2 regions of the Asanoa sp. NPDC049573 genome follow, and region 2 is predicted to be linked to the other one. Evidence: riboswitches for the same ligand, from Rfam matches in the RefSeq annotation. Region 2 holds a riboswitch; the other holds the start of a gene.

Region 1 (10,898 bases), on a different contig from region 2:
GGTCAGCCTCGACATCGACCTGATCACCGAAACCCGAGACTTCTTCGGCTGGTGAGGTCGGGCGGGGCGGATGTGCACGGCGATGCCGACATCAGGTATTGTCGTGCGCGCTGAGGGCGATTAGCTCAGCGGGAGAGCGCTTCGTTCACACCGAAGAGGTCACTGGTTCGATCCCAGTATCGCCCACGCGTAGTCCAGCAGGTCAGAGGCCAGATCCCCGTCGTGGGGTCGGCCTCTTTCCCATCTCTGGCCCGTCTCGGTGCGTCTCAGCGGTCGAGATCCAATGTCGAAGGTCCGCCGCGCCTCCAGTGCTGCCTGGCACAGCCCCGTGAGACCAGCTCCGGATGATTCAGCGTCGCTGAGGCGGTGTCTGTACTCAAGCCGGCACGGCGGGCCACATCGACGAGCTTCGGCCACGGGTCGTCGGCGAAAACCTGTGGTGGAGCAGGCACGCCCATCTGCCATGATCGTTCGCTATGGAACTATCCGGGGCGTTTCGCCGGGAGGCGATTGAGCGGGGCATTCCGGCGGATCAGGTTGACAGGTTCGCCGAGCAGCTGCGATTCGCGATCTGGGTAGGTGGCGGTGACCAGGGCGGGGATGTTGTCGGGCAGAGCGGCGGGCTGCCGCAGCTACCTGCCGGCACGGAGTGGCCGTCCGAGCGCGGGATGCCGTTGCCGTTCGTCGCGTCCCTCGACTGCGCGGCCCTGCCGAAGGTCGAGAAGCTTCCGCTGCCGGTGGACGGCTCGCTGCTCTTCTTCCTGGATCCTGAGATGGCCTTTGACGCGTGTAGTCGCGGTTACGACGCGTACGCGCGGGTCCTGTACGTCCCCGCAGGCACCGAGACAGCGGTCCGGCAGCTGCCGTCCGACGCTGAGAGCCCGGGCCCGAACCCGGAGTACAGGCTCTATGCCGAGGTCGTGCCGGAGCTGCCACCTGGGCTCGAGCCCGACGGCGAGGATCTGGACGACCGCCTCATGGTCGCGTCGGACACCGTGAAGCAGCTGGTCAGTGAGCTGACGCACACCGATGGACTCGTCGCGCTGGTCCAGGATCTCTGGAAGACGGAGATGGGCCTGGCATCCCTACGCATCGGTGGATACACGAAGCGAATCGGAGGCTCGTACTCTCCGGAGGAGCAGATGGCGCGGGCGAGCCTCCGGGCCCGGCTGGAGACCGAACCTGACCTTCCGCGGTCCGAGAGGATCCGCTGGCGCCGCGAAGAGGAATCCCGACTGATCCAGGAATGGGTGCCGCTCGCCCAGTTCCCCACCGAATCCGCTGTTCACTTCGGACGCTTCTTGATCAGATTCGACGACCTGGCCGCCGGCCGCTTCGACAAGATGCGCTCGTTCCCCGCGTTCACCGAATAGGCCGAGAGGCGCGGGTCGAGCCCCGGGTGGGGGCGTTAGCCGGCCAGTAGGGCGTTCCAGTGGCGGCGGCGGGTGGGTGCGGGGGTTAGGACGCAGTCTGCGCAGGTGGCGGCGCCGGGTAGGCGGTAGTACAGGCAGCAGTTGTCGCGGACCAGGAAACGGCGGGCGCGGGTCGGGTCGGGGCGGACGACCTTGCCTGTGCCGGTCAGGGGCGGCAGGGTCAGCGCCTGCTCCAGGATTTGGCCCGCGCGGTCGGCGTGGCGGGGCATCGTGTCGGCGAGGACGCCGACCGCGCCGGCCAGGGACGACGCCACGTTTCCCCACAGGACCTGCGGCGAGAGGGTGAACGTCGAGCGGAACAGGTCGAGCAACGGTGTGACCGTCTCCGTCAGCGGGCCGTCGACCAGCGCGCTGGCCACCTCGGCCGGGTCGAGGTCGGCCGCCGGCAGCGCGGGCACCACCCCGTAGGCGATCGGCATCGGGCCGGCCGGCACCGGGCTCCACCACAGGTTGGCCCGGGTCGCCAGGGGTAGCGCGCCCCCGGCGACGGCCGCGCCCAGCGGGGGCGAGAGCAGCCGGGCGGCCACGCCCATGAAGAAGACCGACGCCACGACGCGGGTCGGCACGTCCTCCTCGGCCAGCCCGAAGGCACCGACCAGCGTGGATCGCGCCGCGGCGACCCGGGCGGTGGCGACGGAGGGGGTGAGCAGGTCGGTGTAGGGGTGCCAGCCCGAACCTGCCGACCACGCCTCCCACGCGAAGTAGGGACCGACCGCCGCGGCGGCTGCTAACGCCGGACCGGCGGCGGCGGTTCGGTGGAGCGGCACGCGTGTGAGAGTAGACCTATCGATGGGAGACACTGACTCCATGCGGCACCTGCTCGTCATCGGGATCGGGGCCGGCGACCCTGACCAGCTCACCATCGAGGCGGTCAAGGCGCTGGCCCGGCTCGACGTCGCCATCCTGGTCGACAAGGGCGACGAGAAACGGGAACTCACCGACCTGCGCCGGGACCTGCTGAAACAGCACGCGCCGACGGCCCGCGTCGTCACCGTCGACGACCCGGAACGCGACCGCGCGGCCCGCGCCTACCCGGCGGCGGTCGACGAGTGGCGCCGGCAGCGGGCGGCGGCCTTCGGCGAGGTGATCCGCGAGCACCTGGCCGAGGGCCAGACCGGCGGCTTCCTGGTCTGGGGTGATCCGGCTCTGTTCGACAGCACGCTCGGCATCCTCGACGACATCGTCGGCGTCGAGTTCAGCTACGCGGTCGTCCCGGGGATCAGCAGCGTCAGCGCGCTCGCCGCCCGGCACCGGATCGGGCTCAACCGGGTCGGTCGGGCCGTGCAGATCACCACCGGCCGCCGGTTGGCCGCGCACGGCATCCCGGACGGCGTCGACGACCTGGTCGTCATGCTCGACGCCCGCAACGCCTACCGCGAGGTCGGGGGCGACGTCGACATCTACTGGGGCGCCTACCTGGGCACCCCCGACGAGATCCTACTGGCGGGCAAACTCGACGAGACCAAGGACGAGATCGACGGCGTACGCGCCGCAGCGCGCGCCCGCAAGGGTTGGATCATGGACACCTACCTGCTCCGCCGCCGCGACCGGTGACGACGACGGTCCTGATCCTCGGCGGCACCACCGAGGCCCGCCACCTCGCCGCCCTGCTCGTGACCGACCCCGACCTCCGTGTGGTCACCTCCTTCGCCGGCCGCACCAGCCGACCGCGACCGCCGGCCGGCGAGACCCGCACCGGCGGCTTCGGCGGCGCCGACGGGCTGCAAGCGTGGCTCGAACGGCACGCGCCGGCCATCCTGGTCGACGCGACACACCCCTTCGCCGAAACCGTCAGCGCGCACGCCGCCGCCACCCGTGGCGTACCCCGGTTGCGCCTGGTCCGTCCGGGATGGACACCGCAGCCCGGCGACCGGTGGCACCGGGTGCCGGACCTGGCGACGGCCGCCGCCGCGCTGCCCGCACACGGCGCACGCGCCTTCGTCACCACCGGCCGCCAGCGGCTTGCGACATTCCTCACCGACCCCGCCTGCGCGGCGCTGCCGCTGCTGTTGGTCCGCTGCGTCGACGCACCCGGCGCCGACCTACCGGCCAACGTGGAACTGCTGCTGGAGCGTGGCCCGTTCACCCTCGACCACGAGCGTGAGCTGCTGCGCCGGCACGCGATCGACGTCGTCGTGGCCAAGGACAGCGGCGGCGACGCCACCCGCGCCAAGCTCGACGCCGCCCGCGACCGCGGCGTCCCGGTCATCCTGGTCGACCGCCCGCGACCGGCCGCGCTGCCCACCGTCGACACACCCGAGGCGGCCGCGGCGCGGGTGCGCGAACTACTGTCCGGGGCGTGACCCCGACGTTCCTGCTGCTCTCGACCGCCGACACCGACCTGCTGGCCGCCAGCGCCACCAGCGCCACCCGCGCCGCGAGCGGCACCAGCGCCGCGAGCGCCGCCAGCACCACCGGCACGGACGTGACCTGGCGGGTTGCCAACCCGGCCCGGCTGACCCCCGACGACCTCCCCGGCCTGCTCGACGGCGTGGCCGGCGTGGTGCTGCGCCTGCTCGGCGGCCGGCGCGCCTGGCCCGAGGGCCTCGACGCGATCCTGGCCGCCGGCCTGCCGGTGGTCGCGGTCGGCGGGGAGGCCGTGCCCGACGCCGAGCTGACCGCGCTGTCCACCGTGCCGGCCGGGGTGGTCGCCGACGCGCAGCGCTACCTGGTCGCCGGCGGGCCGGAAAACCTGCGCGAGCTGCACCGCTTCCTCGCCGACACGCTGCTGATGGCCGGCGAGGGGTTCGCGGCGCCGGTCGAGTTCCCCGCCTTCGGCCTGCATGGCCCCAGAACCGAGAAGACCGGCCCGACGATCGGCATCGTCTTCTACCGCGCCCACGCGCTCGCCGGCAACACCGCGTTCGTCGACACCCTCGCGGAGGCCGTCACGCACGCCGGTGGCACGCCGCTGCCGGTCTACGCCGCCTCGCTGCGCTCCGCCGAGACCGGCCTCTACGAACTGCTCCAGGGCTGCGACGCGCTGATCGTCACGGTGCTCGCGGCCGGCGGCACGACCGCGGCCGACGCTTCCGCCGGCGGCGCCGACGACGCCTGGTCGGTCGAGGCGCTGGCCGGGCTCGACGTGCCCGTGCTGCAGGGTTTGTGCCTAACCACCTCGCGGGCGGCGTGGCTGGAGTCGAGCGCAGCCCTGACCCCGATGGACGCCGCGATGCAGGTGGCCATCCCCGAGTTCGACGGCCGCCTGGTCACGGTGCCGTTCTCGTTCAAGGAGCCGGGCCCCGACGGCGTCCCGGTCTACCGCGCCGACGCCGAGCGGGCCGCGCGGGTGGCCGGCATCGCCGTCGCGCACGCCCGCCTCCGCGCGATTCCCAACGCCGACAAGCGGATCGCGGTGGTCCTGTCCTCCTACCCGACCAAGCACTCCCGGGTCGGCAACGCGGTCGGCCTCGACACCCCGGCGTCGGCCGTGGCCCTGCTGGCCGCGCTCAAGGACGCCGGCTACGACGTGGGCGACGTGCCCACCGACGGCGACACCCTGATCCACACGCTGATCGCGGCCGGCGGCCACGACGTCGAGTGGCTCACCGAGGAGCAGCTCGCCAACGCCCCGATCCGGGTGCCCGGTGCGACGTATCAGCGCTGGTTCGAGCAGACCGCGCCCGCGCTCAAGGCCGACATGACCCGGCACTGGGGAGCCGCGCCGGGCGAGCTCTACGTCGACAACGGTGACATCGTGCTCGCCGGCCTGCGCTACGGCAACGTCACGCTGATGATCCAGCCGCCGCGCGGGTTCGGCGAGAACCCGATCGCCATCTACCACGACCCCGACCTGCCGCCGTCGCACCACTACCTGGCCGCCTACCGCTGGCTGGCGTCCAACGTGGACGCCGTCATCCACCTCGGCAAGCACGGCACGCTGGAGTGGCTGCCCGGCAAGGGGCTCGGGCTGTCGCGGGAGTGCGCGCCGGACGCCGTGCTCGGCGACCTGCCGCTGATCTACCCGTTCGTGGTCAACGACCCGGGCGAGGGCACCCAGGCCAAGCGGCGCGGCCACGCCACGATCGTCGACCACCTGGTGCCGCCGATGGCCCGCGCCGACACCTACGGCGACATGGCCCGGCTCGAACAACTTCTCGACGAGTACGCCACCGTCGCCGCCCTCGACCCCGACAAGGTGCCGACCCTGCGGGCCCAGATCTGGACGCTGATCCGGGCCGCCGAGTTGCACCACGACCTGCACGTGCAGGACCAGCCCGGTGAGGACGAGTTCGACGACTTCGTGCTGCACGTCGACGGCTACCTGTGCGAGATCAAGGACTCGCTGATCCGCGACGGCCTGCACATCCTGGGCGCGGCACCGGCGGGCGAGGCCCGGATCAACATGGTGCTGGCGATCCTGCGCGCCCGCCAGGTCTGGGGCGGCCGCCGCGGCGCCGTCCCGGGCCTGCGTGAGGCCCTGGCGGCGCACTTCGGCCTCGACGAGACCGACCTGGTCGGCGGCAACGCGACGCGGAGCGCGGCCGCCCTGCTCGAGCGGGCCGGCACCACCTCGGCCGATCTGGTCGACGCGCTCGAAGAGGTCGCCCGCCGGCTCGTGGTCGCGATGGAGGCGGCCGGCTGGGATCCGGAAACCGCCGAGGCCACGGCCGCCGAAGCCCTCGGCAGCGCCCCGGCCGGCGTGGTCGACGTGTTGCGGTTCGCCGCGACCGAGGTGGTGCCCCGGCTGGAGGCGACCACCGACGAGATCGCCGCGGTGCGGCACGCCCTCGACGGCGGCTACGTGCCGGCCGGACCGTCCGGTTCGCCCACCCGGGGCCTCGTCAACGTGTTGCCGACCGGACGCAACTTCTACTCGGTCGACCCGAAGGCCATCCCGTCGCGCAACGCCTGGGACGTCGGCCGGGCGCTGGCCGACTCGCTGCTGGCGCGGCACCGCGACGACACCGGCACCTGGCCGGCCCTGGTCGGGCTGACCGTGTGGGGCACCAGCGCGATGCGTACCCAGGGCGACGACATCGCCGAGGTGCTCGCGCTGATCGGCTGCCGACCGGTCTGGGACGACGCGTCCCGCCGCGTCACCGGCTTCGAGGTGGTCCCGCTCGACGAGGTGGGCCGGCCACGGATCGACGTCACGGTGCGCATCTCCGGTTTCTTCCGCGACGCCTTCCCGCACGTGATCGCGCTGCTCGACGACGCGGTCGCGGCGGTCGCCGCCCTCGACGAGCGACCCGAGGACAACTTCGTGCGCGCGCACGCCCTGGCCGACGAGACCGAACACGGCGACTGGCGGCGGGCCACCACCAGGATCTTCGGCTCCAGGCCGGGCGCGTACGGTGCCGGGCTGTTGCCCTTGATCGACGCCCGCAACTGGCGCGACGACCGCGACCTGGCCGAGGTCTACGCGGTCTGGGGTGGCTACGCCTACGGGCGGGGGCTCGACGGCCGGGCGGCGCGCGGCGACCTGGAGACGGTCTACCGGCGGATGGCCGTGGCGGCCAAGAACGTCGACACCCGCGAGCACGACATCGCCGACTCCGACGACTACTTCCAGTACCACGGCGGCATGGTGGCGATGGTGCGCTCGCTGCGTGGCACCGACCCGGCCGCCTACATCGGCGACTCGCACCGTCCCGACGACGTGCGCACCCGGTCGCTGGCAGAGGAGACCAAGCGGGTGTTCCGGGCCCGGGTGGTCAACCCACGATGGATCGAGGCGATGCGCCGCCACGGCTACAAGGGCGCGTTCGAACTCGCGGCGACGGTCGACTACCTCTTCGGGTACGACGCCACGGCCGGCGTCGTCGACGACTGGATGTACGAGAAGCTGGCCGCCGCCTACGTGCTGGACCCGTCGGTGCGCGAGTTCCTCGACAAGTCCAACCCGTGGGCCCTGCGCGGGATCACCGAGCGGTTGCTGGAGGCCGCCGACCGCGGCCTGTGGACGGCACCGTCACCCGAAACCATCGATGCGTTGCGTGCGGAATATCTCCGGACGGAAGGTGACCTCGAAGGGCCTTAGGTGTTGATCTCGCCGTCCGAAGGACCAGGCGTCGGAGGGGGCGTGATCCGCCTCCCTTTGACGCGGCCCCGTGCCGTGGGTCAGCATGTCTAGCGAGCGGTGCGGAGGAACCCGGTGCGATTCCGGGGCGGTCCCGCCACTGTCACCGGGGAGCGATCCCTCACCTGATGGTCACGGCCCGAAAGGGTTGGAAGGCCGAGGGGGAGCGTCGATCCGGGAGCCAGGACACTCGGCCGCTCGCCGTTAACCATCGCGGGCGTGGACACCCGCGGAAGGGATCGTGCGCCATGTTGTCGTGCCGGCACGCGGGATGACCGCGTACCCGTTCTCCGCCGTCGTCGGCCTGGCCGACCTGCGCCTGGCTCTGCTGCTCAATGCCGTCTCGCCGGTGATCGGCGGCGTGCTCGTGCGCGGCGAGAAGGGCACCGCGAAATCGACGATGGTACGCGCCCTCGCGGCGCTGCTGCCCGACATCGCGGTGGTCGCCGGCTGCCGCTTCGCCTGCGACCCGGCCGTGCCCGATCCGGCCTGCCCGGACGGCCCGCACGCTTCGGTGACACCGCTGGTGCGGCGGTCGCGGCTGGTCGAGTTGCCGGTCGGTGCCACCGAGGACCGGGTCGTCGGCACCCTCGACGTGCAGCGGATCCTGACCGAGGGCACCAAGGCCTACGAGCCCGGCCTGCTCGCCGCCGCGCACCGCGGCGCGCTCTACGTCGACGAGGTCAACCTGCTTCCCGACCACCTGGTCGACCTGCTGCTCGACTCGGCCGCGATGGGGCGCGCGTTCGTCGAGCGCGACGGCGTCTCGCTGCGGCACGCCGCCCGGTTCCTGCTGGTCGGCACGATGAACCCGGAGGAGGGCGAACCGCGGCCACAGTTGGTCGACCGGTTCGGGCTCGTCGTGGAGGTCGGCGCGCCGGCCGAGGCCGGTGACCGGGCCGAGGTGGTCCGCCGCCGGCTGGCCTACGAGGCCGACCCCGAGGGCTTCGCGGCCCGCTTCGCCGGCGCCGACGCGCAGACGGCCGAGCGGATCGTCGCCGCCCGGGCCCGGCTGCCGAAGGTCACGCTGCCCGACCCGGCACTGGACCGGATCGCGCGGATCTGCCTCGCGTACGGGGTCGACGGGCTGCGCGCCGACATCGTCATCGCCCGCACCGCGGTCGCGCTGGCCGCGTGGCGGGACCGGCCGGCGGTGACCGACCAGGAGGTCGACGACGCCGCCCGACTCGCCCTGCCGCACCGGCGCCGGCGCGACCCGTTCGACCCGCCGGGCGCCGACCGGCAGGCCCTCGACGACGCGCTGGCCCAGGCCGGTCCGGCCGCCGAACCGGACGGACCCGATGCCGACGGCAGCGGCCCGAGCGGCGGGCCGGACGACCGGCGACCCGACGACGGCAGACCGGGCGACGGCAGACCGGGCGACGGCAGACCGGGCGACAGCGGCCGTGGGCCGGACGACGGCCGACCGGGCGACAGCGGCCGCGGGCCGGACGATCCGCGGCCGGATGACGGCGGACCGGGCGGCGGCGAGCGTGGGCCGGACGATCCGCGGCCGCACGGCGGCGGACCGGGTGCCGGCGGCGCCGCCGCGCCCGATGCCGAGGATCGGCCGGGTGGCGCACCCGCCACTGCCCCGCCGGCCACACCCGCCACGGTCGGTGCCGCCTACCGGACCCGCACGCTCACCGCGCGTTCCCGCGGCCGGCACGGCCACGCTGGACGGCGCTCCCCTGCCTACGCGGCACGCGGCCGGGTCGCCGGTTCGCGGGCGCCGCGCGGCCGGATCGGTGCGGTGCACCTGCCCGACACGGTGCTCGCCGCCGCCCGCGACCACCGCGGCGGCCCGATCGCGATCCGCCAGCAGCACCTGCGCGAAGCCGTCCACATCGGACGCGAGGCCAACCTGGTGCTGTTCGTGGTCGACGCCTCGGGTTCGATGGCCGCCCGGCAGCGGATGGCGACCGTCAAGCAGGCCGTGCTGTCGTTGCTCCGCGACGCCTACCAGCGCCGCGACACGGTCGGCATGATCACGTTCCGGGACTCCGACGCGACGACGGTGCTGCGGCCCACCGCCAGCCACGAGGTCGGCGTGCGCCGGCTCGCGGACCTGCGCACCGGCGGGCGTACCCCGCTGGCCGCCGGGCTGACCGCCGCGGCCCGCACGCTGGCCGGCGAGCGCCGCCGCGACCCGCTGCGCCGCCCGCTGCTGGTCGTCGTGACCGACGGCCGGTTCACCCGCGGGCCCGACCCGCGCACGGTCGCGCCGGCGCTGGCCGGCGTGCCCAGCGTGGTGGTCGACTGCGAGAGCGGCCCGGTCCGGCTCGGCATGGCCCGCGCGCTGGCCACCGCGCTGGACGCCGAATACCTGCCGCTGTCGGCGCTGTCCGCCAGCGCGCTGAAGGCGGTGTGACGCGATGCCTCAGGGCAAGGTCGAACAGGTTCCCGACGACGGGCTGACCACCCGCGAGCGCCGGCGGCAACCGTTGCTGGCGGTGCACACCGGCATCGGCAAGGGCAAGTCGACGGCCGCGTTCGGGATGGCGCTGCGCGCCTGGAACGCCGGCTGGCCGATCGTCGTCTTCCAGTTCGTGAAGAGTCCCAAGTGGCGGGTCGGCGAGGAGACCGCGCTCAAGGCACTCGGCGCGCACCACGCGGCCACCGGCCAGGGCGCGCCGGTCACCTGGCACAAGATGGGCGAGGGCTGGTCGTGGCTGGCCCGGCCGGGCGACGAGCGCGACCACGCCGCCGAGGCCGCGGAGGGCTGGGCGCAGGTCAAGCGGGATCTGCGCGAGGAGCGTTACCGGTTCTACGTGCTCGACGAGTTCACGTACCCGATGAAATGGGGTTGGGTCGACGTCGACGAGGTGGTGGCGACGCTGCGGGCCCGCCCCGGCAACCAGCACGTGCTGGTCACCGGCCGCGACGCCGCGCCCGCGCTGGTCGGGGCGGCCGACCTGGTCACCGAGATGACCAAGGTCAAGCACCCGATGGACGCCGGCCGCAAGGGTCAGCAGGGCATCGAGTGGTAGCCACCCCACGGATCGTGGTGGCCGCGCCGGCTTCCGGGCACGGGAAGACGACCGTGGCCGGCGGGTTGCTCGCGGCGTTCGCCGCGCGCGGCGAGACGGTGGCCGGTTTCAAGGTCGGTCCGGACTACATCGACCCGGGCTATCACGCGCTGGCCAGCGGCCGGCCGGGCCGCAATCTCGACCCGGTCATGGTCGGCGCGGAACGGATCGCGCCGCTGTTCGCGCACGGCGCGGCCGGTGCCGACCTCGCCGTGGTCGAGGGCGTGATGGGGCTCTTCGACGGCCGGGCGCACGCCGGCGAGCACGGCTCGACCGCGCAGGTGGCCAAGCTGCTGTCGGCGCCGGTCCTGCTGGTGGTCGACGGTTCCGCCGTCGGCCGGTCGGTCGCCGCGCTGGTGCACGGCTTCCGCGGCTTCGACCCGACGCTGCGGATCGCCGGCGTGGTGCTCAACA
Region 2 (10,898 bases):
CATCGCGCCCGGGCGCAGGAACTGCTGACCCTGCTGGCGCCGGACGCCGGCGGCGCCCGGCGGGTCGGCGTCAGCGGCGTGCCCGGCGTCGGCAAGTCCACCTTCATCGACGCCCTCGGCAGCCAACTGACAGCCGCTGGCCACCGGGTCGCGGTGCTCGCCGTCGACCCGTCGTCGACCCGCAGTGGCGGCAGCATCCTCGGTGACAAGACCCGGATGGCCCGGCTCGCCGTCGACCCGGCCGCGTTCGTGCGTCCGTCGCCGACCGCCGGCACGCTCGGCGGCGTCGCCAACGCTACCCGCGAGGCGATCGTGGTGGTCGAGGCGGCCGGCTACGACGTGGTCGTCGTCGAGACGGTCGGCGTCGGCCAGTCCGAGGTCACCGTCGCCGAGATGGTCGACACGTTCCTGTTGCTCACGCTGGCCCGCACCGGCGACCAGCTCCAGGGCATCAAGAAGGGTGTGCTCGAGCTCGCCGACGTCATCGCGGTGAACAAGGCCGACGGTCCACACGCGACAGAGGCCGAGAAGGCCGCGCGTGAGCTGTCGTCCGCCCTGCGGTTGCTGCGCGCGCCGGAGGATGCCTGGCAGCCGCCGGTGCTCACCTGCAGCGGCCTCGACGGCGACGGGATCGCCGCCCTGTGGGACCACGTCGTCCGGCACCACGAATGGCTGGCCGCTTCCGGCGACCTCTACCGGCGGCGCGGCGCGCAGCAGGTGGCCTGGATGTGGGCGACGATCCGAGCGCGGCTGCTCGACCAGTTGCGCCACCACGCCGACGTCGCCGCGCTCGCGCCAGGCCTGGAGGATCAGGTCCGCGCCGGCGGGCTGACGCCGGCCGCGGCGGCCGACCAGATCCTGGGCGTCTTCGGCAAGCCGGACCCTTCCATCGGGTAGGGCGCGAACCCGGCACGGCCTGGATCCGCGGCGGCGCCGGTCGTGCACCGATTAGCTTTTCGCGCCGGGCCCGTCTGTACCTACAAAGTCCGATCCACGAGAGGCTGCCACGGTGCGGAAACTGACCTTTGCCATGAATGTGACGTTGGACGGCTACATCGCCGCGCCCGGCGACGACCTCGGCTGGAGTGGGGGTGACGGACCCGATTCGTCGCCGAGCGGCGAGCTGTTCCAGTTCTGGTCCGACCGGGTGGCGACGACGGGCCTGGCGCTGTACGGGCGCAAGCTGTGGGAGACGATGAGCTCCGACTGGCCGACCGCCGACCAGCGACCCGGCGCCACACAGGCGGAGATCGAGTTCGCCGGCCGCTGGCGGGACATGCCAAAGGTCGTGTTCTCCTCGACGATCAGCACGGTCGATTGGAACTCGCGCCTGGCCACCGGCGACGCGGTCGCCGAGATCACCCGACTCAAGACAGAGGACGCCGGCCCGATGGACATCGGCGGCGCGACACTGGCCGGGGCGGCCATGCGTGCCGGGTTGATCGACGAGTACGTGCTGGTCACCGCTCCGGTGCTGGTGGGCGGCGGCACACCGTTCTTCACCGCGCTGGACAGCTGGGTGAAACTGAACCTCGTGGAGACGCGGACATTTCCCGGCGGCGTCCTGCTGACCCGATACGAGACGAGGCGATGAGCACGGGCCATCTGCTCGGCGCGTGCGGCCCGGTCGCGATCACAGCGTCGGGGGCAGGCCCAGCCATGGTTTGTCGGCCGCGTCGAATCCGGTGAGCTCGGCGATCTTCCCGTCGACGACGTGCAGGACCGCCATGGTGAACAAGCGGTACGCCCCGTCGTCGGGGGTGCGCAGGTAAAGCGCGGCGGCGGACATGCGGTTGACCATCGTGGTGACACAGCGCCAGTCGTCGTAGCCGGGCTGGAAGAGCCCGGCGGAGACCCAGCCGTCCACCGCGTCCTTGGCCGTGACGACCGAGGTGCCCGCGTCGGGCAGCATCACGAAGCGCAGGTCGTCGCGGAGCAGGGAGATCAGCCCGTCGAGGTCGTTGCGCTCGTGGGCGTCGATATACGACTTCACCACGCCGCGCTCGTCGTTCGACAGCTCGTGGGTGGCGGGTCTGCGCCAGTCGAGGCGGCGGTCAGGCAGCTGCTGGCGCATCGTCACCCGGGCCCGCTGCAGTGCGCTGGTCACCGATGCGACGGTCAGCTCGAGGGCGTCGGCGGCCCGCGCCGCCGGCCAGCCGACGACGTCGCGCAGGATGAACACGGCCCGCTGCCGCGGCGGCAGGTGCTGCACGGCGACGATGAACGCCAGCTCGATCGTTTCTCGCGCCACCGCCGATTCCTGCGGGTCCTCGGGGAGCATCCGGTCGGGGTACGGCTGCAGGTAGAGCACCTCGGAGCCGACGTCGGCCAGCACGGGTGTGCGGTCGTTGCGCTTCTCCAGGAAGTCGAGGCAGGCGTTCGTCGCGATCCGGTAGAGCCAGGTCCGTAGCGCCGCGTGGCCCTTGAACGACTCGCGCTTGTTCCACGCTCGCAGGAACGTCTCCTGCGTCAGGTCCCGGGCGTCCTCATAATTCGCGAGCATCCGGTAGCAATGCACCTGCAGCTCACGGCGGTGGCGCTCGGTGATGAGAGCGAACCGCGCCGGATCGCCTGAGCGAACCACCGCGACGATCGTGGCCTCGTCAGCGCCCAGCGGTTCAGCGTCGGTCATGGTCGTCCATCCTTCCACCGGGTCGGTCGGTCATCACAACCGACGACGAAGGGGAAGGATTCTGATCGGTGCGGGCCGACCCGCGCCAGCGGCGCACCTGACGTGACGTGATCCACCGCGACACGCCGACACAGCATCTGGTGTTGCTGTTTCGGGGTGGCACCCATATATGGTGTCTCTCGCAGCTGGTTCGGCCCGCGAGGGTCGAGGCAACAGGGAACCCGGTGTGAAACCGGGACTGCCCCGCAGCGGTGAGTGGGAACGACCGCCGTCAACGAAGCACTGGGCCCGGGCCTGGGAAGCGACGGTCAGTAGGAGACGCCGGCAATGACGCCGGTGACGCCCGCGAGTCCGAAGACCTGCCAGCGCGCCGCACGCCCCCGGCGTGCGGCGGCCTGCGGCCGCGTGGGACGGTCGACGCCACGAGCCGACCCCCTGCGGGCCGGCGGCGTCTTCCTGCGCGTCCGGCGGCCATCGAGGCGGTAGGAGGGGGACCCATGACGGTCACGCAGGAGAAGACGGCGGTGCCGGAGCAGCGCCGGCACGTGATGCAGGTGCGCAAGCGCAACGGCGACCTGGAAGCGGTCGACGTCAACAAGATCGTGAGGGCGGTCGAGCGGTGGGTCGGCGACCTTGACGAGGTCGACCCGATGCGGGTGGCGACCAAGACGATCAGCGGGCTCTACGACGGTGCCACCACCGCCGAGCTCGACAAGCTGTCGATCCAGACCGCCGCTGAGCTGATCGGCGAGGAGCCGCAGTATTCGCGACTGGCGGCCCGGCTGCTGGCGGCCTATGTGGACAAAGAGGTGCGCGGGCAGGGGGTCGCGAGCTTCAGCCAATCGATCCGGTACGCGTACGACCAGGGTCTGATCGGCGACGAGACCGCGCAGTTCGTGGCGCGTAACGCGCGCAAGCTGGACGACGCCGTCGACCCGGCCGGTGACCAGCGCTTCGAATACTTCGGCCTGCGTACGGTCGCCGACCGTTACCTGCTGCGCCACCCCCGGACCCGGCTCGTGGTCGAGACGCCGCAATACTGGCTGCTGCGCGTCGCGTGTGGCCTGTCGACCACGCCGGCCGAGGCGATCGGCTTCTACCGCCTGATGTCGAGCCTGGCCTACCTGCCCAGCTCGCCGACGCTGTTCAACTCCGGCACCCGGCACACCCAGATGTCGTCGTGCTTCCTGGTCGACTCGCCTCGCGACGAGCTGGACTCGATCTACGAGCGCTACCACCAGGTGGCGAAGCTCTCCAAGTTTTCCGGCGGCATCGGCATCTCCTGGTCACGGGTCCGCGGCCGGGGCGCGCTGATCCGGGGCACCAACGGCACATCCAACGGGATCGTGCCGTTCCTGAAGACGCTCGACGCCGGCGTAGCCGCGGTCAACCAGGGCGGCCGGCGCAAGGGCGCCGCCTGCGTCTACCTCGAACCGTGGCACCCCGACGTCGAGGAGTTCCTCGAACTGCGCGACAACACGGGCGAAGACTCCCGGCGTACGCACAACCTCAACCTGGCCAACTGGATCCCCGACGAGTTCATGCGCCGGGTCGAGGCCGACGAGGACTGGTCGCTGATCGACCCCTCCGACGCGCCGGAACTGCCCGACCTGTTCGGCGAGGCGTTCGACGACGCCTACCGGGCCGCGGAGAAGAAGGCCGTCAAGACGGTCAAGGCCCGCGACCTGTACGGCCGGATGATGCGCACGCTGGCCCAGACCGGCAACGGCTGGATCACCTTCAAGGACCGGTCGAACCAGCTCTCCAACCAGACCGGCGCGCCCGGCAACAGCATCCACCTCTCCAACCTGTGCACCGAGATCCTCGAGGTCAACTCCGACGAGGAGACGGCGGTCTGCAACCTCGGCTCGATCAACGTCGGCGCGCACCTCGGCCCCGACGGGGTCGACTGGGAGCGGCTGCGCGACACGGTCCGCACCGCGGTCGTCTTCCTCGACCGGGTGATCGACATCAACTACTACCCGTCGGCGCAGGCGGCGGCGTCGAACCCGCGCTGGCGGCCGGTCGGGCTCGGGCTGATGGGCCTGCAGGACGTGTTCTTCGCGCGGCGGCTGCCGTTCGACTCCGAGGCGGCCAAGGAGCTGTCCACCCGGATCCAGGAGGAGATCCTGCTGACCGCGCTGGAGACCTCCGCCGGGCTGGCCGAGGAGTTCGGCGCGCACCCCGCATTCGCCGAGACCCGCGCCGCGCAGGGCGTGCTGCACCCGGACCTGTGGGGCGCGACGCCCACCCAGACCGGTCGGTGGGCCGCGCTGCGCTCGCGCATCGCCGCGTCCGGACTGCGCAACTCGTTGCTGGTCGCGATCGCGCCGACGGCCACCATCGCGTCGATCGCCGGCTGCTACGAGTGCATCGAGCCGCAGGTCTCCAACCTGTTCAAGCGTGAGACCATGTCCGGCGAGTTCATGCAGATCAACACCTATCTGGTACGTGAGCTGAAGGCGCTGGGCCTGTGGACCGCACCGATCCGCGAGCGGATCAAGCGGGCCGAGGGTTCGGTGCAGGACATCGCGGAACTGCCCGCCGACGTCCGGGAGTTGTTCCGCACCGCGTGGGAGTTGCCGCAACGGGCGCTGATCGACGTGGCCGCCGCCCGGGCGCCCTACATCGACCAGTCGCAGTCGCTCAACCTGTTCCTGAGCGCGCCGACCATCGGCAAGCTCTCCTCGATGTATCTCCACGCCTGGAAAGCCGGGCTGAAGACCACCTATTACCTGAGGTCGCGCCCCGCGACCCGGATCCAGCAGGCGACGGTCGCCATCGCCCCGGTGGCTGTCGTCGCCGACGCCGAGGCCCTGGCCTGCTCGCTCGAAAACCCCGAGAGCTGCGAGGCGTGCCAGTGACTCTGCTCGACCCCGGTATGGACCTGACCCTTCGACCCATGCGCTATCCGGCGTTCTTCGACCGGTTCCGGGACGCCATCAAGAACACGTGGACGGTCGAAGAGGTCGACCTGCACACCGACCTGGCCGACCTGGCCAAGCTGTCGCCGGCCGAACGGCACCTGGTCTCGCGCCTGGTGGCCTTCTTCGCGACCGGCGACACGATCGTCGCCAACAACCTGGTGCTCAACCTCTACCAGCACGTCAACTCCCCGGAGGGGCGGCTCTACCTGTCGCGGCAGCTCTTCGAAGAGGCCGTACACGTGCAGTTCTATCTCAACCTGCTGGACACGTACGTGCCCGACGAGCAGGAGCGGTTCGAGGCGTTCGCCGCGGTGGAGAACATTCCGTCGATCCGGCGCAAGGCGGAGTTCTGTTTCCAGTGGATCGACTCGGTCTTCGCGCTACGCGAGCTCAAGACCCGCGACGACCGCCGGGCGTTCCTGCTCAACCTGATCTGCTTCGCGGCCTGCATCGAAGGGCTGTTCTTCTACGGCGCTTTCGCGTACGTGTACTTCCTGCGCTCCCGCGGGTTGCTGCACGGTCTGGCGTCGGGAACCAACTGGGTGTTCCGCGACGAGTCGATGCACATGGCGTTCGCGTTCGACGTGGTCGACGTCGTGCGTGCCGAGGAGCCGGACCTCTTCGACGACGAGATGGCCGCGTCCGTGCGGCGAATGCTGGCCGAGGCGGTCGACTGCGAGGCGCAGTTCGCCGAAGACCTGCTGGGCGGGGGAGTGCCCGGCCTGTCGGTCGCCGACATGCGCACCTATCTGGAGCACGTCGCCGACCGCAGGCTGGCCCAACTCGGCCTGCCCGAGCTCTACGGCGCGAAGAACCCGTTCGACTTCATGGCGTTGCAGGACGTGCAGGAGCTGTCGAACTTCTTCGAGCGCAGGGTGTCGGCCTACCAGGTCGGCGTCACCGGCACCGTCACGTTCGACGACGACTTCTAGTCGTCGTCGATCGGTTCGTTCTTGACCCTGCTGACGAGTGGGAGCGTGGCCTCGACGACGCGGTCCCACTCGTGGCTGGTGCCGGCGTCGAACGTGATGTCGGTGCCGGCCGTGTGCCGGCGCTGCCGGGCGAAGACGCCGCTGCCGTAGTGGCTGCCGACCAGCAGGGTGGTCCGCTCCTCGCGCAGCGGGTCGTCGGCGGCGATCGGGATGCCGCGCACCCGGCCACCCGGTGTGAACGGCACGCCGTGGCCGATCAGGAACACCTCGATGCCGCGGCTGGTCAGGAAGGCGTAGGTGATCGGGCTGTCCGGCGCCAGATGGCGCAGGTCGCCGATGTTGACGACGAGGATCGCGGGCCCGTTGGCGCGGGCGGCCTCCTCTTCGACGCTGGCCGACATCGCGCGCAGTTGGCTCGCCGTTGTCGGGTCGACCGGCTCGACCCGGGCGAGCACGTCGTAGGGCGTGGCCCGGGCGACCGGCCGCGGGCCCACCCGCGCGAGCGGCTGGTCGGAGGGGCGGATGTCGGTCGGCAAGGGCCCGGGCCGGCCGAAGAGCCAGCCCTGCGCGAAGGTCGCCCCGAGCGACCGCGCGACGTCGATGTGTTCGGGCCGCTCGACCCCTTCCGCGACGATCTGCGCACCGCGCCGCCGGGCGTCGTCGAGGACGGCGTTGACCACGTGCGAGTCGGTCGAGGCGCTCTGGGTGATGGTCCGGTCCAGCTTGATCACGTCAGGGTTGATCAGCGGCATCGCGGCCAGGCTGGCCGGGTCGATGCCGATGTCGTCGAGCGCGATCCGGGCCGTCTTGCGCCGCGCGTCGCCCACGGCGTCGAGCAGCCCGGCGGGCCGGCGGGTGACGGCCTTCTCGGTGATCTCCACGACCACGTTGCTGTCGGCCATCAGATCCGCGTACGCCGGCGCGACCCCGTCTGTTTCGGTGCTGAGCGTGTCGGGGTTGAAGTTGACGAACAGCGCGAGCTCGGGCATCGACGCCGCGCGGAACGCCCGGGTCGCCAGCGTCGCGCACAGCTGGTCGAGTTCGATCGACCGACCCGCCTCGGCGGCGGCCTCGAACAGCGCGGCCGGGGTGCGCAGCCGGCCCTCGGGTCCGCGCGCGAAGGCTTCGTAGCCGACCGGTCGCTGGTCGACCAGGGACACGACCGGCTGGAACTCCATTTCGATGAGTTGCTCCCGCATGATCTCGTCGAATTCCTCGTCGGGTGGCAGCTCGACCTCGAAGCCCATACCTTCGAGCCTCCCCGCGACGGCCGCCCCACAACCACCAATTCGGTTAATCGAATTCGCCTTTTAGAGCGATAAAGCGCTAAAGGCGCGACATATCGGGCGAGGCGGGGCTGCTTCCCACAGGGGTGCAGAGCAAAACGTGAAAGCGGATGCCGATGGGCCGCTCAATCCGGTGCTCTGCTAGGGGCTCGGCAGCCAGCGCCGGGCCGCGTCGGCGCAGTCGTCCGGCCTGCTGTTGAAGGCGATCGCCGCGTCGGGCTGGTGCAGCCGCACCAGGTTGACCACCCGCTCGAAAAGCGGGAGCAACGGCTCGTGGCCGCGGATGCCACCGCCGATCACCACGCAGGCGTACACCGCGCCGGTCAGCGCCGCGACGATCCGGCCCTCGGCGTCACCGTCGGGGTCGACCAGGCAATAGTCGGCCGCGATGCGCTGCTCGTCGAATCGGACCCGGCCGCGCTCGATCGCCGCCTGCACCGGGGCCGGGTCCCAACCGTCGATGGCGGCCGGATCCAGCCCGATCACCAGCACCCGTGGCTCTGTCACACCTGTGAACCTACGCCCTCGACAGCGCAGGATGATCCCTCCATCGTGGCGGGTGCGCGCTGCGCGGGCTCGCCGCTCGCGCTCCTGCTGGCCCGCCAGGGCCACCGGTCCTCGATGCCGACCTGCTGTCCATGTTCGACAACTGTCCCGCGTTCGCCGAGCAGATCCGCGCCGCCAGGCGCCAGGAGTGGCTGGTCGGCGCGTCGGTGCCGAACTACTTCCGGCACCCATAGGGCCCCGGCTGGGCACTTGTCGGCGACGCTGGCTACAGCCGGGACTTCATCACCGCACAGGGCATTATGGACGCGTTCGCACGGCTCAATTCCGGTATCACATCACCCGTTGAGTTCTTCGCGCCTGACAACGTCGGCCGAATGTTGAGCAGACAGCAGGAGAAGGCGGCTTCCGGACTGACATCCGCGAGGGCCGCGCGGATACTGCCCAGGTGGCAACGCTCACGGGGGCAGGTCCAACCGAAACACCATCCGGCGACAAAGCGGCGGGCCGGGTCGGCGAATGGTGCTATCGCATCGCGCTCCCGCTGGTGCTGGCCGTCGGCATCGTCGGCGCCACCCGCGTCTGGTGGGTCGCGCTCGGGATGTGGAAAGACGAAGCCGGCATCGCCAACAATCTGACCCGTTCCTATTTCCAGCTGACCGCCCACCTCACCTACGACCAGGTCGCGCCGGTCGGCTGGCTGTGGCTGGAGAAGACGCTGCTCGAGCAGGTCGGCTCCGGCGACCGGGTGCTCCGGCTGCCGGCCTATCTCGGCGCGCTGGCCGTGTTGGTCCTGGGCACCTTGATCGCGCGGCGGGCGATCGGCCGGGCCGGCGCGGTGGCGGTCGCGGCGCTGCTGGTGGCCTCGCCGATGCTGCTGGTCTATGCCGGGGAGGTCAAGCAGTACAGCTGGGAAGCCGGCATCGCCCTGGCGTTGCTCGTGCTGGCCGCGTGGGCCTACCAGGCCCTGCGCTGGACCGGGTGGGGTGGCTGGTGGCGGGCCGTGCCGTGGGTCGGCGTCACGGGAGTGGCGGTGTTCGTCTCCTACAGCGCGATCCTGGTCGTCGCCGCCGTCACCGCGGCCCTGGCCGGCCTGCACCTGCTGCGCCGGGCCTGGGTCGACGCGGGCTGGCTGGCCGCACTGTCCACTCCGGCCGGCGCCACCGCCGCCTATCTGGTCTACCGGCGACACCGGTTCTCGTTCTATCCACACCAGACGGACTACTTCGTCGGGGGTACGGCGCCGGAGGGCGCGAGCCCGGGGGAGTTCCTCGCGTGGTTCCCGTTCATGTGGGGCAGGTTCGTCGCCTCGCCGATGAACTGGGACCTGCCCTGGCTCGTGCTGCCGTTCATGCTGGTCGGTGCGGTGGCACTCTGGCGGCGCCGCCGGCTGTGGGCCGCGCTGCTGGTGATGCTCTTCCTGGCCGCGATCGGCGGCGGCGCCGCCCGTGGCTATCCGGTGGTCCAGCGGCCCGCGATGTATCTGATCGCCCCGGCCGTGATCCTGGTCGTGGCCGGCGTCGACGGGTTGGTGCGGGCCGCCGCCGGGCTGGGCCGGCACCGCCGTCATCTCGTCGCGGCCGTGGCCTCGGTCGTGCTGCTGGCGGCGGTCGGTGCGATCGCCCGGCCCGGTGCCCGACTCGTGCCGGAGGAGATCGCCCACCCGCTCGGCAAGGAAGGCCTGCGCTACGGGCTCAGCGACATCGCCGATCAGATCCGACCGGGCGACAAGGTGCTGGTCTACTACTTCGGCAACGCCGTCACCACGTGGTATCGGCCGCTGCTCGGCATCGACGTGCCGGTCTACCACGTGCGGTTGTGCCGCCTCGACCGGCCCGACGACAAGGAACGCCGGCTCTACGACCTGATCGGCGACGCCAAACGGGTGTTCTACGTGCAGGGCCAGCTCAGCAACGTCAGCCCGAAGGACAGCTTCGACGTCACGCTGCGCGCCCTCGACGCGATGGGCAGCGTCAAGGAGCGACACGAGGCCCCGACCGATCGCGTCGGTCCGCACTCGTGGGCGCTCGTCGAGCTGGAGCAGGTGCCACCGACCCCGCGACCCGCACGCACTGGCGACCCCTGCCTCGAGATCTACTGAGGACCGCCGACCCAGCGATGATCACCTAATTGTTCACGTTGGGCTTTCCTGCTGATCACCGCTCCGAGCCCCGCGGTTTCATCCAACCGGCACAGACTCAGCGCTGCCCGAACCCCACTCGTAGCTGGAGCGCTGTTCCGTGCCCCTCCGCGGCCGTCTCGTCGGCCTGTCCTGTGCCCTGGCCTGCGCCGCCGTGTTCGCGCTGCCCGCACCGGCCGGCGCGCACCCCTTCGGCGACCCGCAGACCGTGGCGATCGCCGCGGACCCCGCCCGGCCCGAGGTCGTGCGGGTCCGGTGGAAGGTGGGCGGGCTCGACGACCTGACCGTCCTCGGCGTCGCGCTCGGCCTGTTGCCGCAGGACCGGGTGCTGCTCGACGGCGCGGTGTTCTACGAGGACTCCGACGCGAAGGCGATCGGTCCGTCGCCGGCCTTCGCCGACTACCTGCTCAAGCAGGTCACGGTCAGCAGCGACGGGCAGGCCTGTGCCGGCCGTGTCACGGCGCCCGACGACCTGGC

What was found. A riboswitch is a leader RNA that binds a small molecule or an ion and turns the genes downstream of it on or off. The one in region 2 is predicted to bind cobalamin.
Region 1: linked by a shared signal. The riboswitch ahead of AB0J74_RS16515 (VWA domain-containing protein) and the one ahead of AB0J74_RS11150 (ribonucleoside-diphosphate reductase subunit alpha) in region 2 are both predicted to bind cobalamin.

The regions. Positions count from the first base shown of each region.
Region 1 is NZ_JBFAPI010000006.1:227,132-238,029, reverse strand. It holds gene AB0J74_RS16550 (TIGR02611 family protein) at 1-55, shown strand, start outside; tRNA gene AB0J74_RS16545 (tRNA-Val) at 115-186, shown strand; gene AB0J74_RS16540 (DUF1963 domain-containing protein) at 477-1,373, shown strand; gene AB0J74_RS16535 ((2Fe-2S)-binding protein) at 1,409-2,200, opposite strand; gene cobF (precorrin-6A synthase (deacetylating)) at 2,241-2,987, shown strand; gene AB0J74_RS16525 (cobalt-precorrin-6A reductase) at 2,984-3,736, shown strand; gene cobN (cobaltochelatase subunit CobN) at 3,733-7,416, shown strand; cobalamin riboswitch at 7,497-7,669, shown strand; gene AB0J74_RS16515 (VWA domain-containing protein) at 7,727-9,826, shown strand; gene cobO (cob(I)yrinic acid a,c-diamide adenosyltransferase) at 9,831-10,445, shown strand; gene AB0J74_RS16505 (cobyrinate a,c-diamide synthase) at 10,439-10,898, shown strand, end outside.
Region 2 is NZ_JBFAPI010000004.1:224,924-235,821, reverse strand. It holds gene meaB (methylmalonyl Co-A mutase-associated GTPase MeaB) at 1-897, shown strand, start outside; gene AB0J74_RS11160 (dihydrofolate reductase family protein) at 1,031-1,594, shown strand; gene AB0J74_RS11155 (RNA polymerase subunit sigma-70) at 1,634-2,632, opposite strand; cobalamin riboswitch at 2,802-3,014, shown strand; gene AB0J74_RS11150 (ribonucleoside-diphosphate reductase subunit alpha) at 3,130-5,496, shown strand; gene AB0J74_RS11145 (ribonucleotide-diphosphate reductase subunit beta) at 5,514-6,491, shown strand; gene AB0J74_RS11140 (EAL domain-containing protein) at 6,488-7,738, opposite strand; gene AB0J74_RS11135 (hypothetical protein) at 7,919-8,284, opposite strand; gene AB0J74_RS11130 (hypothetical protein) at 8,730-10,382, shown strand; gene AB0J74_RS11125 (hypothetical protein) at 10,522-10,898, shown strand, end outside.